4 regions of the Ruegeria sp. HKCCE3926 genome follow, and region 1 is predicted to be linked to each of the others. Evidence: riboswitches for the same ligand, from Rfam matches in the RefSeq annotation. Region 1 holds a riboswitch; each other region holds the start of a gene.
What was found. Region 1 has a riboswitch for cobalamin ahead of I9184_RS19990 (hypothetical protein). Riboswitches for the same ligand answer to the same signal wherever they lie in the genome.

Region 2: it holds a riboswitch for cobalamin, as region 1 does, so the genes downstream of both, I9184_RS20155 (DUF4198 domain-containing protein) here and I9184_RS19990 (hypothetical protein) in region 1, are expected to answer to the same signal.
Region 3: it holds a riboswitch for cobalamin, as region 1 does, so the genes downstream of both, I9184_RS08895 (DUF1636 domain-containing protein) here and I9184_RS19990 (hypothetical protein) in region 1, are expected to answer to the same signal.
Region 4: it holds a riboswitch for cobalamin, as region 1 does, so the genes downstream of both, I9184_RS07930 (DUF1636 domain-containing protein) here and I9184_RS19990 (hypothetical protein) in region 1, are expected to answer to the same signal.

Annotation. Positions count from the first base shown of each region.
Region 1 covers NZ_JAEDOU010000012.1:46,954-50,842, reverse strand. The annotation lists gene I9184_RS20000 (DNA polymerase III subunit gamma/tau) at 1-399, opposite strand, end outside; gene I9184_RS19995 (dual specificity protein phosphatase family protein) at 538-1,050, shown strand; gene I9184_RS19990 (hypothetical protein) at 1,042-1,449, opposite strand; cobalamin riboswitch at 1,540-1,761, opposite strand; gene I9184_RS19985 (hypothetical protein) at 1,919-2,752, shown strand; gene rsgA (ribosome small subunit-dependent GTPase A) at 2,792-3,868, opposite strand.
Region 2 covers NZ_JAEDOU010000013.1:19,135-23,023, reverse strand. The annotation lists gene cbiQ (cobalt ECF transporter T component CbiQ) at 1-182, opposite strand, end outside; gene I9184_RS20165 (cobalt ABC transporter permease) at 182-757, opposite strand; gene cbiM (cobalt transporter CbiM) at 754-1,365, opposite strand; gene I9184_RS20155 (DUF4198 domain-containing protein) at 1,372-2,157, opposite strand; cobalamin riboswitch at 2,289-2,489, opposite strand; gene I9184_RS20150 (ROK family transcriptional regulator) at 2,611-3,735, opposite strand.
Region 3 covers NZ_JAEDOU010000002.1:142,732-146,620, reverse strand. The annotation lists gene I9184_RS08905 (carbohydrate kinase) at 1-901, shown strand, start outside; gene I9184_RS08900 (D-lyxose/D-mannose family sugar isomerase) at 918-1,583, shown strand; cobalamin riboswitch at 1,683-1,880, shown strand; gene I9184_RS08895 (DUF1636 domain-containing protein) at 1,978-2,334, shown strand; gene I9184_RS08890 (ABC transporter ATP-binding protein) at 2,331-3,104, shown strand; gene I9184_RS08885 (ABC transporter substrate-binding protein) at 3,121-3,889, shown strand, end outside.
Region 4 covers NZ_JAEDOU010000001.1:1,578,977-1,582,865, reverse strand. The annotation lists gene cobN (cobaltochelatase subunit CobN) at 1-762, opposite strand, end outside; gene cobW (cobalamin biosynthesis protein CobW) at 766-1,821, opposite strand; gene I9184_RS07930 (DUF1636 domain-containing protein) at 1,823-2,194, opposite strand; cobalamin riboswitch at 2,286-2,493, opposite strand; gene I9184_RS07925 (SLC13 family permease) at 2,720-3,889, opposite strand, start outside.

The sequences.
Region 1 (3,889 bases):
GACACTGTCAATGATCTCGCGGATGTCGTTGACGCCCGTACGGCTGGCGGCGTCCATCTCCATCACGTCGACATGGCGGCCTTCCATGATGGCGACACAATGTTCACACTGACCGCAGGGTTCGGTCGTGGGGCCACCGGTTCCGTCGGGTCCGATGCAGTTCATCCCCTTGGCGATGATCCTTGCGGTCGTGGTTTTGCCGGTGCCGCGAATACCGGTCATGATGAAGGCCTGCGCGATCCGGTCGGCCGCGAACGCGTTTTTCAGGGTGCGCACCATGGCATCCTGACCCACCAGATCGGCAAAGGTTTCCGGGCGATATTTGCGGGCGAGAACCTGATAGGCGGGGCTGGAGCTGTCTGTCATGTCTTCTCGTTGGGATTCGGTGCTTGGGCACAGCGTAGTGGCCACCGTTGCCCGCGTCCACAGCGGGGCGCGATGATTTTTGATTTAGAAACGAGTCGCTTTCGCACTAAACTGCATCAGCGGATTTAATGGCTCATTTTTGTATAGAGTTCTTTGGGGAGGACAGGATTCATGTCGCAGTTGGTGATCTACGCCCTGCAAGTCGGTGGCGGAACGCTGGCGCTGACCTCGATGCCCGGACGCGGCGGAGATTACTCCAGCGATCTGGATATGATCGCAGCCTGGCAGCCTGGGCTTGTTGTTTCGATGACGACGGATGTCGAAATGCTTCAGGACGGGGCGCAGGAATTTGGCAGCGATATTCAAAGCCGCGCCAGCCGTTGGGTTCACCTGCCGATCGAAGATTTCGGAGCGCCGACAAAAGCGATTGATGACGCGTGGCCGTCCGTCAGCGCCGCGGCCCGGCACGCGCTGTCCGGCGGAGGTCGCGTATTGGTACACTGCCGCGGGGGCTGTGGCAGGTCAGGTATGATTGTCCTGCGGCTGATGGTCGAATGCGGCGAAGGCGCGGACACGGCGCTGCAACGATTGCGGGCGGTGCGCCCTTGCGCCGTCGAAACGGATGCGCAACTGGCCTGGGCCTCTCGGCGTGCCCAGGCACAGGTCAGTCTGGATTCAGATTGAAATCTGCGCGGGCGCGCAAGCAGGTTTTCGAGGCCGGATCGTAGAAACTTCGATCATCGCGCAGGGTGGGGTTTTCACGACGCCGGATGGCATCGCACTGAACGTGTTTCCGAAGATCAGGTCGGCATAGCCGTTCAGCGGCTCAATCGTGGTTTCGGGCTGCGTCCCGCAAAAGACACGAATGCGGTCTGATTGCGCGCGGAAAATTGCATGACATCCTTCGCTGCAATGTGACAGCTCGCTGCTGCCCTCAATCTCGAAATCGTCACTTGTGGCCGAGGTCGCCTGGGCCATGGCTTCGGATATCGAGCGCGCCAGCCGCGCCAAAGCGGGACAGGTTTTGCCCGTCCGCTGACATACTGTTGCACTGAATTCATGTGTCTTTGTCTTCCAGATCATCCTGCGCCCTCCGCGCTTGGTGGACAGGATATTTGGGACAGGTGGGACAGCGTGATGCCGTCAGGACCTGCCCGGACACCCCGCCCGAGTTTCGGTTTCGTTTCCGATGGCAGGTCTCCTGACTTGCGGGTCATCGCTTTGCCGACCTTCCCAGCCTTTGGGCCAGTGGTGTTTCGGCATCGCTTACCGCTTACAGTTGCGGGGGCAGTCGCGGATTTGGTTGTTGCCTGCATGACCAGACATTACCGCACCGTGTTCCCTTTTCATTCCGACCCCTTGTGGAGGCCGGAAACCATCACACAACCGCTAGCGTTTGAGCACGCATCGAGTCAAGCCGATCTTTTGACCGGACGCTTGGTCATGCTGGATACGGTGTTGGTTCATGCATAGTGTCGAGGGCGTTGAGGTTCGGAAACCGGATTTACCAAGCGCAAAGCCAGAGATCATGTTGGACACAGAGCAAACGGTAATGACCGAAGAATTTCGCTTTCCGTCCGGGCAGAAAACACTGTCTGCCCGGTTGTACAGCCCGCTGTCTTCGCCCGAAATCGTCGTCGTGCTGAACAGTGCAACGGGTGTGCCGCGCGATTATTACCGTCATTTCGCACGATGGCTTGCTGCCGAGCGGGGTATGGCCTGCCTGACCTATGACTATCGCGATTACGGGCATTCCTTGACCGGCCGCCTGAAAGATTCGCGTGCGACCATGGCGGATTGGGCCTTGATCGACATGCCCGCGGCACGGGCAGAAATGCGCAGACGGTTTCCCGATTCGCAGCATTGGACCATCGGCCATTCGATCGGCGCGATGTTGGGGCCTGTGCAGCCGGATATCGATCTGATTGATCGCATGATCTGTGTGTGTTCGGGGCTGGTAACCCTAAGCGACCATCCATGGCCCTATCGTGGTTTGGCAGGATTGTTCTGGTATGGTCATGCCCCGCTTTTGGCCCGAGCCCTTGGCTACCTTCCCGGAAAGGCGATCGGGTTCGGCTCGGATCTGCCGGCATCGGTCTATTGGCAGTGGCGCAAATGGTGTACGGCGCCTTTGAACTATGTGCCTGAAATCGGGCATGAGTTACCTGCGGCGCAGTGGAAGGATTCTGGAACGCCCGTGGATCTGTTCACCTTCGAGGACGACCAGATGGTGCCGCCGGAAGCGGTTTGGCGGCTTGCGGATCTTTACGGCCCCGATGCCAACCGCCACCTGCTGAGCCCTGCCGATTTCGGGTTGCCTGAGGTTGGTCATATCGGAGCATTTGCCCGGCGCAATGCAGCGGTTTGGCCGCGACTGATCGCTTGATCAGACGCGGCGCAGGACGGGCCGGGCACCGTCCAACGATCACCGGTTGCGAAGTTTCTTTTCCTTCATGACGCCACGGACCATCTTGCCGAACGCTTTGTCCCGCGCCCGGGACTGCGCGACGGTTTCAGAATTGCGCTGATCTTCGCGCCGAAGCTTGCGCCACCGGTCCAATCGAGCCGGATCAAGCGTGCCGTGGCTTATTGCCTTTTGCACGGCACATCCGGGCTCGGAGCTGTGCTGGCAATCCGAAAAACGGCAGTCCCGGCTCAACTCGGCAAGGTCCGAGAAAACGTCGTCGATCCCGTCCCGAGCGTCCAGCAGGCGCAACGCGCGCATTCCGGGTGTATCGATCAACCAGCCACCGTTGCGCATCCGGTGCAATGCGCGTGCGGTCGTCGTGTGCCGGCCCCGCGCGTCATCCTCGCGAATGTCCGAGGTGGCGAGATCCTGATCGGTCATGGTATTGGCAAGTGTCGTCTTGCCAACGCCCGACGATCCAACCAGCGCTCCGGTCTGGCTTTTGGGGCACCAGGACAGAACCTTTTCAACCTCTGCCGGGTCCAGCGCGTTGATCGCCAGAACCGTCAGGAACGGATCCAGAGATTGCACCTGCCCCGAGAAACTGTCGGGGTCCGCCGATTTGTCGGCCTTCGTCAGAACAACGACCGGGTAACACCCGGCCTGATGCGCGAGCGCCAGATATCGTTCCAGCCGGGGCAGTTTGAAATCGGCATTGCACGAGCTGACGATGAACAGCACATCGACATTGGCTGCGATCAGTTGCGTCGCGGCGCCTGTACCCGCGGCGCGTCGGTGCAGCAGGCTGCGCCGGTCGAGCAAATGGCGCACGCGTTTGTCGTCATCGGCGAGAACCCAATCGCCAACAGCATAGCTGCCGGTCGTTTGATCGGGGGTCAGTAACGGGACTTCGCCGTCAGGGTTAAGCCCTATCAGGCGGTCCCGATGAACGGAAGTGATGCGAAAAGGCGTGCAGGAAGGATAAGCCGCGTGTTGCGCGGCAAAGTGAGAGGACCATCCCAGGTCCGAAAGTGCAAGAAACATTGGTTTGCCTGTCGTCAGAAACAGCACTCCCGACGGATGGCGATCGCTCATCCCCGGGTCATGTGTTCAGGC
Region 2 (3,889 bases), on a different contig from region 1:
AGCGAAAGCGACACTGTCAGCGCCGCGCAAAGCGCGCCGAGGGATGACAGCGCAACGGTCACGACTGCAAAAACAACTGCCATGACGATCCGCATCCGGGGATCCAGCAGGCTGATCAGACCTTCTGGCCCGTCACCGGCTTCGGACAGTGTTTTTTCCTTGTGCCCCAGAACGTGTGCCATCAGGACGCCAGCTTGCGGCGGGCCGCCATGTAAAAGCCCAGACCAAACAGACCAACGATGTACCCAATCCCGCCAAGGATGGTTTGCAGGTCATTCTGTTCGCGATAGGCCGCAATCTCGCGCCTGAGCGGGCGCAATTCGTCACGTATGGCCTTGGCGATAACCTGCTGTTCTTCGGCGCTGAGAGACGCCGCCGAACCGCTGGCCTGCGTCACAGCAGCCGAAGATGAGTCACCGTTTTCTGCCACAGCAACGCCCATGATCCGCGCGACATCTTCGGCAGGCATCGTGACTTCGGCCACATGCCCGGCGCCAAGGTCGGCAAAGAAAGTGTGCGCCACGGCCGAGGTCGGCGTGTAGACAAAGAAACCGTCCGCATCCGTGACCGATCGACCCAGCTCGGCCCCATCCGGGCCGGTGACAATGACCTCGGTGCCGCTTGCCATGTCGCCGTTGGAAAAGCCGATTTCGCCCTCGATGACGTCTTCCGACTCGAAAACGCCGGCTAGGACCTTGTGCGCCAGGGCAGGCACAGGTGCGCAGCACACGGCCAATATGACAACCAGATGCTTCATGTGGCTGCTTCCCTTATAAACAGCTCGGGTTTGACCTTGCGTGCCAACAACACGGCGAACCCGGTCAAAATCGCCTCAATGGCCATGACAGGAATATGGGCGAAGAAAACAAGCCTGGCGGCAGGCAGAAATTCATCCCCCGACAGCGCCAGGGAAAACGCGACCATGCCGGTTGTCGCCGCAATGGCAAATGCGCCGCCGACGCCCCCCCAAATCGCACCTTGCAAAGGCGTTCCACGCGCGATCAGACGACCGAACAACATTCCGGCCACCACAGCTGGAAAGGCGATGTTGACGGTGTTGATCCCCAACACCGTCAACCCGCCAAAGCCGAAAAAGACCGCCTGTAGCAAAAGCCCGACGAACAAAGCCGGGAATGCGGCCCAACCAAGCAGCAGCCCGGCCATGCCGTTGAGGATCAGATGGACCGACGACGGACCAATGGGTACGTGGATCAACGATGCCACGAAGAAACTGGCTGACAGCACGCCCGCAGTGGGGATGCGATCAAGATCCAGAGACCTGAGACCCATGGCGATCCCGCCCGCGGCGGCTATGGCGCCGCCAATTACAACCGGGTTGGAAAGGGCTCCGTCGACGATGTGCATCTTGGGTTACTCCAGATCCCAGGAGCGAATCCAGATGACCGCATCCTGGCTGAGTTCTTTGCCCTCATGTTCGGTTGCCGGACCGGAACCAAGTGCTGCGAAACCCCAGTAACCGGCATTTGGAACGCCGAACGAGAAATACCCGTTGTCGTCAGATATGGCGACCACCGCACCACCCGGCATCGGAGAGACTTTCGGTGTAGAAGCGGCCGAACTTTCCATGTCGGGCTCGGCGGCCATGTACTCGATCTCGATTTCGACCCCCGCAACCGGCTGACCATCAGCCAGCACACGGCCCGTGAAAGTCGAACCCGCGATGATGTTGGTCGGCTTGTTCAGCGGGATAATCTCGGTCGGCAAACCTACGGGATTCATCCAGTCGGTCGGCAATTCGTTGCGGTTCAGGAAGGCTTTGGTGAGCTGTTGGATATAGATGTCTTCGGATTCCTCGTAATAAGGCTGAGGAACCGTCACCAGCACATAGTCGCCCGACCGTTTGACCGGGACACTGCCTTTGAACGCCACGCCCTCGTTTTCCCCGCCGGTGAACCGGATAGGTTCCAACGTGTCCAGCAAATCGGTCTTTTCACCGTTGTGGATCACATAGAATTCCTGCGGCTTTTCAAGATCCATGACGTGGCCGTTCTCGAACGGATGCCAGAAAATCAGCTTGACCGGCACATCGCCCGGTTTCTGGATCATGGTATCGGTAGTGTATTCCAAAAGAAAATGCGCATCTGCGATGGCGGGAAGAGCCACCGCGGCAACGGCTGCGCTGAGCAGCGTTTTCATGAACAGTCGTCCTTGTCCCGTCGCGCCAATCCCGGCGCGAAATTCGTTTTGACTACGGGACATTCAACGCCAAATCACCCTTTCAGGCATCCTGGTACGACGCACATCCCGTCGCCGATTAGGAGTGCCCCTTATGAGGACACATGTCCGGCAGGTATCCTGACTTGCGGGTCAAAGCGTTGGACTGGCCTTCCCGGGGCAAACCCCAGTGGCGTTTCAGCCCTGCTCGCCGCTTACAGTTGCGGGTGCAGTTGCGGAATTGGGCCTAAGCCCGCACCGCATTCCCTATTGATTCCAGAGCAAGCCCCGGAACCGGACATGCCGAGCGGCTTGCCAGACAACTCAGCCTTCCGTCAACGAAAATGTGTTACGGCCATCGAAAATTATGAGCTCGGCAGTTTGCGAGAGTGAACCGGTTTGTGAAATATCCAAGGCAACAGGGTGATTTCACATCTAAGCTTCTGAAAGATACCTTTCCGACAATGGCAGGCTTGCCGCGCCCAGTGAGCGTGCATCCGGGCCCACGGTCCCTGCCAGCACCACGGGGTGCTCGAGACCGGTCAGGTTCAGCTCGGACAGTTTGTCTTCGACCATTTCAACCAAACGCGCCTTGATGTCCTGCGGCATCCAGCCGTCAATCTTCACGCATTCGAAATCTATCAGGCTACAGGATGAGACAATCGCATAAGCAATCCCGCTTGCCGTCCGTTTCAACCAGTTTTCCAGTTGAATTTTTGGCACATCCCAACGCTGGGTCGTTTCCCAAATGGAATGCGACGTTACCCCTGCTGTGGTGATTGCACGCTCGAGAACATACAGGCTGGCCACGTCGATAAGCGGTCTGACACCACCCGCACCATCCGGTACAGGCAGGGGGCCGATTGCGCCCGAGTTTCCACGCCCGGAAAAGATCGCACCATTGAGAACCACACCGCCGCCAATAAAAAACCCGATATAGAAGTACAGGAAATCCCTTGGTCCATCGGCCGGACCGAATACCAATTCCGCCCCACAAGCCGCAGTGGCGTCATTTTGCAGAAAAACCGGCATATCGAGGCGACGAGCCAGGTCAGCCTTCAGGTCTGATACGCGCCACGGGTCCATTTCTTCCTGAGGAACCTGAAGGGTCTGGGCCCAGTCCCACAGGTAGAACGGCATGGCAATTCCAAGACCCGCAATCCTGCCTTTGGCCTCGGGCGACATGGATGACATCATTTTCCCCAGACTCTGTATAGAAAACTCCAAAGTGGCTTTTGGCGTTGGATAGTCATAGGTTCGCCGCTCGCGTTGCCGCACATTTCCGACAAAGTCAGTCAATACCAGCTCGGTACTGCGGCGCCCGACCTTGAGCCCAAAGAAAAACGCACCATCCGGGTTGAGGCGCATGGGAACGGAAGGTTGCCCGACTTTCCCGCGGACCGGCTCACCGCGCAAAAGCAAACCGTCCTTCTCAAGCAGCCGCATGATGACGGAAACGGTTTGCGCCGACAGTCCGGTCATGCGCGCAATCTCGGACTTAGCAAGAGCCTGATGACGCCGGACAAGCGACAACACCAGCCGTTCGTTCCGGGCCCGCATCCCGCTTTGATTGGTTCCGCGCACCTCTGACCCGTGCAGGCCAATCGAATTTTTCCGAGATGAATTTTCCGGCACGACCACCCCTTTCCTGCTGAAGAATGAGAAAGCCCGCCCGCCCTGTCAATAATAAATAAGAGTGATTTATTTATTGACT
Region 3 (3,889 bases), on a different contig from region 1:
GATAGATATGATTTCAGAACCGACCGCATCGGGCGCAATTGGTTTTGTGCCACATACTGGTGGTGCAGTTCTGAACACAGCCGTCGCGATGGGACGTCTGGGTGTTCCGGTTGGGATGCTGACAGGTTTGTCATCGGACATGTTCGGCCAGCAACTGATCGATGCGCTGAAAGCGAGCCATGTGGACACGACACATGTCATCATCTCGGACCGCCCTACCACGCTTGCCTTTGTGCAGCTCTCGGATAAACACGCGTCTTACAGCTTTGTTGATGAAAACACCGCAGGCCGGATGTTGCTGCCCGAGGACATGCCAGATCAGCTTCCCGCTGTCTCTGCCCTGTATCTCGGCGGAATCAGCCTTGCGTGTGAACCTTGCGCAGATGCATATGCCGCCCTTCTGGACCGCCACGGTTCCGACCGTGCGGTGATGCTGGACCCGAATATTCGCCCGGATTTCATCAAGGATCAAACCCGGTTTCGGACGCGTTTGAACCGCATGATCTCGCGTGCGGATATCGTAAAGGTTTCAGACGAGGACCTGGATTGGATCATTCCGGGCGCTGAATCCGAAGCCGCAAAAGCGTCTGTGCTGTTGCAGGCGGGTCCTTCCGTTGTCATCGTCACGCGCGGCAGTGACGGGGCGCACGGTTACCTGGCGGATGGTTCCGAAGTTTCGGTTCCCGTGAAACCCGTTGAAGTGGTCGATACGATCGGCGCAGGTGACACGTTCAACGCCGGCGTTCTGACCGAGCTCAGCCGCGCAGGGCATCTGACCAAGTCAGGTCTGCGCGGATTGACGGTTGAAAGCCTGCAAGCAGCCATGGAACTGGGCGCTGACGTGGCGGCCGTGACCGTTTCCCGAGCCGGGGCAGAACCCCCCTGGGCGCACGAACTTTGATCTGTGGGACGGCATGATGAAACGATCCGAAATCAACCGTATCAAGACCCGGGCACAGGCGTTCATTCAGTCCTTCGGTGCCGTGTTGCCACCCTTTGCGGATTGGTCGCCCGAGAAAATGCGCAGCCCTCTGGCCGAAACGATCCGCAGCCGCGGGCTGGGATGGGACATTACCGATTACGCCCAGGGCCGTTTTGATGAACTTGGACTGTTTCTATTCACTTTGCGCAATGGTGAGGCGAAGGATCTGAAATCCGGGCGCGGGATGCTCTATGCGGAAAAACTGTTGATCTCGAGAGAAAATCAGCTTTCTCCGATGCACCGGCATATCATCAAGGCAGAAGACATCATCAACCGGGGCGGCGGCGATCTCGTTCTGGAAATCCATGCGTCAGATCCAAACGGTGGCGTCGACCGCGACAACCCGGTGACGGTCCCAAGCGATGCCTGCCCTGTAACCTTGCAACCCGAAGAGCACTTGCGGCTGAAGCCGGGGCAAAGCGTAACTCTGATGCCCGGCATCTGGCACGCTTTCTGGGCCGAGCGCGGCGATTGCCTTATTGGCGAGGTATCGACCGTGAATGACGACCGTACGGACAATGTGTTTGAAAAGCCAATCCCACGGTTTTCAAAGGTTGAGGAAGATACCGAACCGGATTTTCTTCTTGTATCAGACTATTGACACCGTTCGGTCCGGGCTGGCGCACCAGGATCGCTGGCTCAACCGTTGCAATTCCGTCCACCACCCTTTCGCCTGCCGCTTGACAAGTCAGGCGTAGCCGGACTAGCTGAGCGGGATGGTTCCGTAAGGGATGAAAATGGGAACACGGTGCGGCGCTGGAATGTGCCAAGTCCGTGACTGCCCCCGCAACTGTAAGCGGTGAGCGACGCCACTTCACCACTGACCCAAAAGGGTTGGGAAGGTCGGCCAAGCAACGACCCGCAAGTCAGGAGACCTGCCATCACACTATGAACCAACCCGAGGCGGGGCGTCTCGGAAGGAGGCTTGATGGCGCGTTTGCGTAATATCCGGGTATGTGCCCTCTGTCTGCATCTGGCAAACGACGGAGAAGGCAATGACCTGCTATTCTGATCACTACGTTCTGATCTGTTCAACATGTCAGGGGACGATGTCTGCCGAAGCCGCGCAAGACGCGCTGGATGCCCGGTTGCCTGACGGTTTTGAAACCCGAATGGTGGCCTGCATGGCAGGTTGTGAACGGGCCATGACCGTCGGATTTCAGGCCCCGGGCAAAGCGCAGTACCTGTTTGGCGATATCACGACATCCCGCGATCTGTCTGCCTTGGTCGAATTTGCGATCCAGTTCGGCGACAGCGACGACGGCTGGACCAGTGCCTCGGACCGCCCCCCTGCCCTTTTCGCAAAGACCTTATCGCGAATTCCCGCGTTGCCTTTCGGGGGGTCATCATGAGTTTTCTGATTGCAGAGAATTTGGAATACTACGCGCTCAATGGCGACATCCTGTTGCAGGATGTGTCCTTTCGTCTGGAAGAAGGATCAATTCTGGCAATCGCCGGGCCGAACGGCGCCGGCAAAACCACTCTGCTGAAACTGCTGTGCGGGATTGAACGGATTGCGTTGGGCGATGTTTGGATAGAAGGACAAAGCCTTCGGACCCTGTCCGCCCGCCAACGTGCCCGCTCCATTGCTGTGGTCGGGCAGCAGGAAATGCCCGACGGGCGGATGCGCCTGCAAGACTACGTTGCGCTGGGGCAAATCCCGATTCAGGGCGAACGTTCGGTGACTCAGCACAGGGCTGATCTTGAACGGGTGCTGACGACGACCGAGCTGTTGCATTTTGCCAACAAAACGATGGGTCAACTGTCCGGCGGAGAACGTCAGCGCGCGCACATCGCGCGCGCGCTGGCCCAGAACCCGTCCTTGCTGTTTCTGGACGAGCCAACCAACCATCTGGACCCCGATGCCAAGGGGCACATGCTGTCTCTGGTCGCTGATCTGGGGGTAACGGTCGTCATGATCGTCCATGATCTGGTCATGATCCCGGAATTCGCCACCCATGTGGCGTTGATGAAAGCCACGCGCCTGACGGGGTTCGGGCCTGTTGGCGAAGTTCTGACCCCAGACCGGGTAAGTGAGACATTCGGCGTGGATTATCTGTGCTTTCAGCACGAAGGCCGCATGATCCCCGCACTGGACATCCGAAAACGGAAATTGTCATAATAACAGGAGCTTACATATGATGCAGAAACTCTGGCCGGTGGTTGTCTTCGCTGGCTTCGCAGGTGGCGTGGCAGCGGAAGCCGTCACCGTGGACAATTGCGGCGAACCGCTGGTTTTTGACTCGGCGCCGGAACGTCTGGTCGTGCATGATATGAACATGGCGGATATGGCCTTTGCACTCGGCCTTCAGGACAAGATCGTGGGACTTACCGGGATTTCGGGCTGGTACAAAACCAGCCCTGACTTTGATGCTCAGCGCGGCGACATCCCAGAGCTTGCCCCCAAGTACCCGACGATTGAAAACCTTGTGGCCGTCGAACCTGATCTGTTTTTTGCCGGTTGGTACTATGGCATGAAACCCGGCGGAGATGTCACGCCCGACACGCTGGAACCCTTTGGTATCAAGACCATGATCCTGACCGAAAGCTGCGTGCATCTGGACGAGGATCGCCCCGAATCCAGCATGAACCTGTTGTTTGATGACGTTCTGCGCCTGGGCAAGGTCATGCAGGTCGAAGACAAGGCCGAGGCGCTGGTTGCCGGCTGGAAGGACAAGTTGTCCGCCATTCAAGCAAAAACAGCCGATCTGGAAAAGCCGCGGGTATTCCTGTTGGACGGACCGGCCGATGCTCCGTTTACCGCCGGCAAGTTCGCCATTCCCGATGCGATGATCGCAGCCGCTGGCGGTGAGAACGCAACTCATGATCTGGATACCAGCTGGGGCCGCACGTCGTGGGAAGCTGTGGCAGCGGCTAACCCGGAATTTCTGGTGCTGCTCGACTATC
Region 4 (3,889 bases), on a different contig from region 1:
CTGTTCCCGCAACCATTCGGCGGCTACAGGCGCCTTGAGAGACGGGGCAAACAGGCCCACCGCCGCGTATCCACGGGCGCGCAGGCTGCGGATCAGGGCTGCGATCGGGGCGGTGTCTGCCGAGGTCAGGTAAGCGCGGTAAAAGGTGACGAGGATTCGTTTAGTCTTGCCTTCGAATGCGGTTTCCACCGGGATTACGCCGCGATCCGGACACCACACGCCACATTCGGGCAAGGTCTTGGCGCCCATCACCGGACCGGCATAAAGCCCCGCCGCCAAAGCCATCTGCGCCAGCGCGGCCTGTGCCGCGACCTCGCCGCCGGTATCGCACAGATGCGCCAGACGCCGCAGGGTCGAGACCGGCAGGGTGGAATAGTCATCCAGCCGCGTGTCCGCGCGCCCGTCGGCGGGCAGCACCGCCAGTGCGATGCCCTTGGCCTGCGCCAGCGCCAGAACCTGCTGCAACCCATAAGCCCAGTAGGGCACCCCGCCGATCAGACGGATCAGAATGCCCTTGGCGCCTTGAAGCGTCTGTTCGACATAGGTATCGACCGACAGCGGGTGTTTCAGAGCCGTCAAATTCGCCAGCCGCAGGGTCGGCATTCGCCCTTCCGGTCCGCCACCACGATGCCAGCCCGCCGCGAAAGCGCCTAGGTCGCTGTCCGAAAAGGACAGCACCATCAGGTCCGCCGGGCTCTGGCCCAGATCGGTTGGGGTCTCGGTTTCCTCGAGCCCGTGGCTTTCACGAAAGACGACGTGCATGGCTTACTCGGCGGCCTCACGCACACCTACGAGGATTTCGCGGATTTCCGCCTCTTTGATATCGTCATGCTCGGCGATGACGACCAGACGCGAACGGCGTTCTTCACCGGGTTCCCACGGGCGGTCATACTGGTGACGCACGCGGGCACCCACTGCCTGGACCAGCAGGCGCATGGGTTTGCCCTGAACGGCGGCATACCCTTTGACGCGCAGGATGTTCAGTTCATTTGCCAGGCGTTCGATATTGGCGACCAGTTGGGCCGGATCGGTCTGCTCGGGCAGCTCGACGATGATGCTTTCGAAATCGTCATGCTCGTGATCGTGATGGCCGTCGTGATGCGAGGGTCGGGCGTCCATGTCATCCTCGGCGGCGGCTTCCAGACCCAGCACAACGCGCACGTCCACGGCACCTTCGGCCACTTCGACGACGGGCAGGGGGCGCGGCGCCTCGGCGGCGATGATCTCGCGCGCTTTGGCCACGCCTTCTGGGCCGGCGAGGTCGGGCTTGGTCAGCAGGATGATGTCAGCGCAGGAGATCTGATCCTCGAACACCTCGGACAGGGGCGTTTCGTGGTCGATCGAGTCATCGGCCATGCGCTGCGCATCCACTGCTTCGACATTGGGCGCGAAGCGGCCTGCGGCCACGGCCTCGGCATCGGCCAGGGCGATCACGCCGTCGACGGTGATCTTCGAGCGGATGTCAGGCCAGTCGAATGCCTTGAGCAGCGGTTTCGGCAGGGCCAGACCGCTGGTTTCGATCAGGATGTGATCCGGGCGTGGCTCCAACGCCATCAGGGCCTCGATGGTGGGAATGAAATCATCTGCCACGGTGCAACAGATGCAGCCATTGGCCAGTTCCATGATGTTTTCCGCCGGGCAATCAGGAATGGCGCAGGATTTCAGGATGTCGCCATCGACGCCTACATCGCCGAACTCGTTGACCACGACAGCAAGGCGCTTGCCCTGTGGGTTCTGCATCAGGTGACGCACCAAAGTGGTCTTGCCCGAGCCCAGAAAGCCGGTGATCACTGTGACGGGGAGTTTTTCGAGGTTCGACATGTCAGGCTCCAATGGGGGGAATGCGCGAGGCACAGTTCTTGCGAAAATGTTCGGGGCGTTCGCGCCATTTCACCAAACCATCTTCGGTGGCCAGATACTTGGTCGCGCCGTCGACGATGACGTCGACATGATCTGTTTCGTTCAGGTTTTCATACACGAAGGTCCAGCGGCCCGGCCCGCGCAACACGATCGAACAGCCTTGATCACAGTTTGACAGGCATTCAACGGCTTTCAGGGTGACACCGTCGGGCAGGTCCGCCTGTTCCAGAGCCTTGTGTAACAAAGCGCCCGGGCGTTGCGTGTCATCTTCCACAGGCAGGCCGCGACGGCAGGTGGTACAGACCAGCAACTCGACTGGTGCGGTATCGGTCATGTCTCTCATCCCCCCAAATCCTCTTCGCGGGGGACGGGGTTTCATGCGGGCCACGAATGGTCATGGACCCGACACCGGAACACCCCGCCCGGTTTCAACTTCGGTTGTTGGCAGGTCTCCCGGCTTGCGGATGCCAAAGGCGGGCCTCTGTCGGATGTCCCGCCTTCCCGGCTTTTGGGCCAGTGGCATTGGGCATCCTCTCCGTTCACGGTCGCGGGGGCGGCTGCGTTTGGCGGCAAGACCGTTGACGCATTCCCTTTTCATCGGCTGTCACCGACACCAACGAAAGGGACATGCGGCACCGCTGGCCTGCTTGTCAAGCGAGTCGCGCGCAACAATGATGCAGAGGCATGGAAAGCGACCTGTGGGCGTCGATGGGCGGCATGGCGTACCGGGACCCAGCCCGAGATGGGCCGGGCGACGAACGGTATGTTAGCAAGGGGCGTAGACTATGGTGAACGGGTGCCTTGACTGAACGTGTCAAGATGATGGGAAAGACCACCGAACACCCCGGATCCTCTTGCGCTAATAGATGACGTTGATCATGAGCAGCGAGACGACCAGAAACAGCGCCGTCATTATTCCGCCGGAGCGGACGAAATCCATCACCTTGTATCCGGCCGGACCCATGATCAACGCGTTTACCTGATGGGTTGGGATGATGAAGCTGTTCGAGGTCGATATGGCGACCGTCAGGGCAAAGACGGCCGGGTTTCCACCCGCAGCCACCGCAATCGATACCGCCAGAGGCACCAGCAGGACCGTGGCCCCCACGTTGGACATGACCAAAGAAAAGGCCGTCGCCAGAATGGCGATGCCGGTTTGCAGCGACCAGAGCGGCCAGCCGTCCAGAATTATCATGATCTGCTGGGCGATCCACGCGGCCGTGCCTGTGTTCTGCACGGCTTGTCCCAAAGGTATGAGGCAGGCGAGCAGGAATACGGTGTTCCATCCGACCGCGCGGTACGCCTCGTCCACGCTGAGCACACGGGTCAGCATCATGCCCACCGCGCCGGTAAGAAGACAGAGTGAAAGCCGGACGTCCGTGAACAGGATCAACGACAGCGAAATGGCGAAGAATGCCAGGGCCCAGCCGACTTTTTGCGGCCTCAGCTCGTCCTGAGGAAAGTCTGTCGTCACAACGACGAAATCCGGATCTCGTTTGATCCGCATCAGGTTGTCCCATCTGGTATGGGCCACAAGCATGTCGCCCGCCTGAAACTTTTCGAGCCCGATCTGTGTGGATTCGTGATCCTCGGTCTCGACATGGCTCAGCGTCTCTTCGCCGCGGTGAATGGCCAGCAGCGACATCCCGTAGGTCTTGCGAAACAAAAGCTCGCGGGGGCATTTGCCGATCAGCTTGCTGTCAGGCGTGATGACCACCTCGGCCACGCCTGCATTGGTTGGGGCGAACTCTTCGACGAAAATGTCCAAGTCCGGAAGAACGGTCAGCCCGTATTTCTCGGCGAACTTCTCGACCTCCCAACGGCGGCCGACGATGGCCAGCCGACACGGCGCTGCAATTTCCGCTGTCAAAACCTGAACCATCGAGGTTTTACCGCGATAGAAGGTTGAAATGATGTACAGGTGGTTTTCGTGGTTGATGTCGGCCAGAATCTCGCCGACCAGGGGGCTGTCCTCGGGCACCACGACTTCGAACACATCAGCTTTGAGGCCATAGACCCTTTGCAGGTA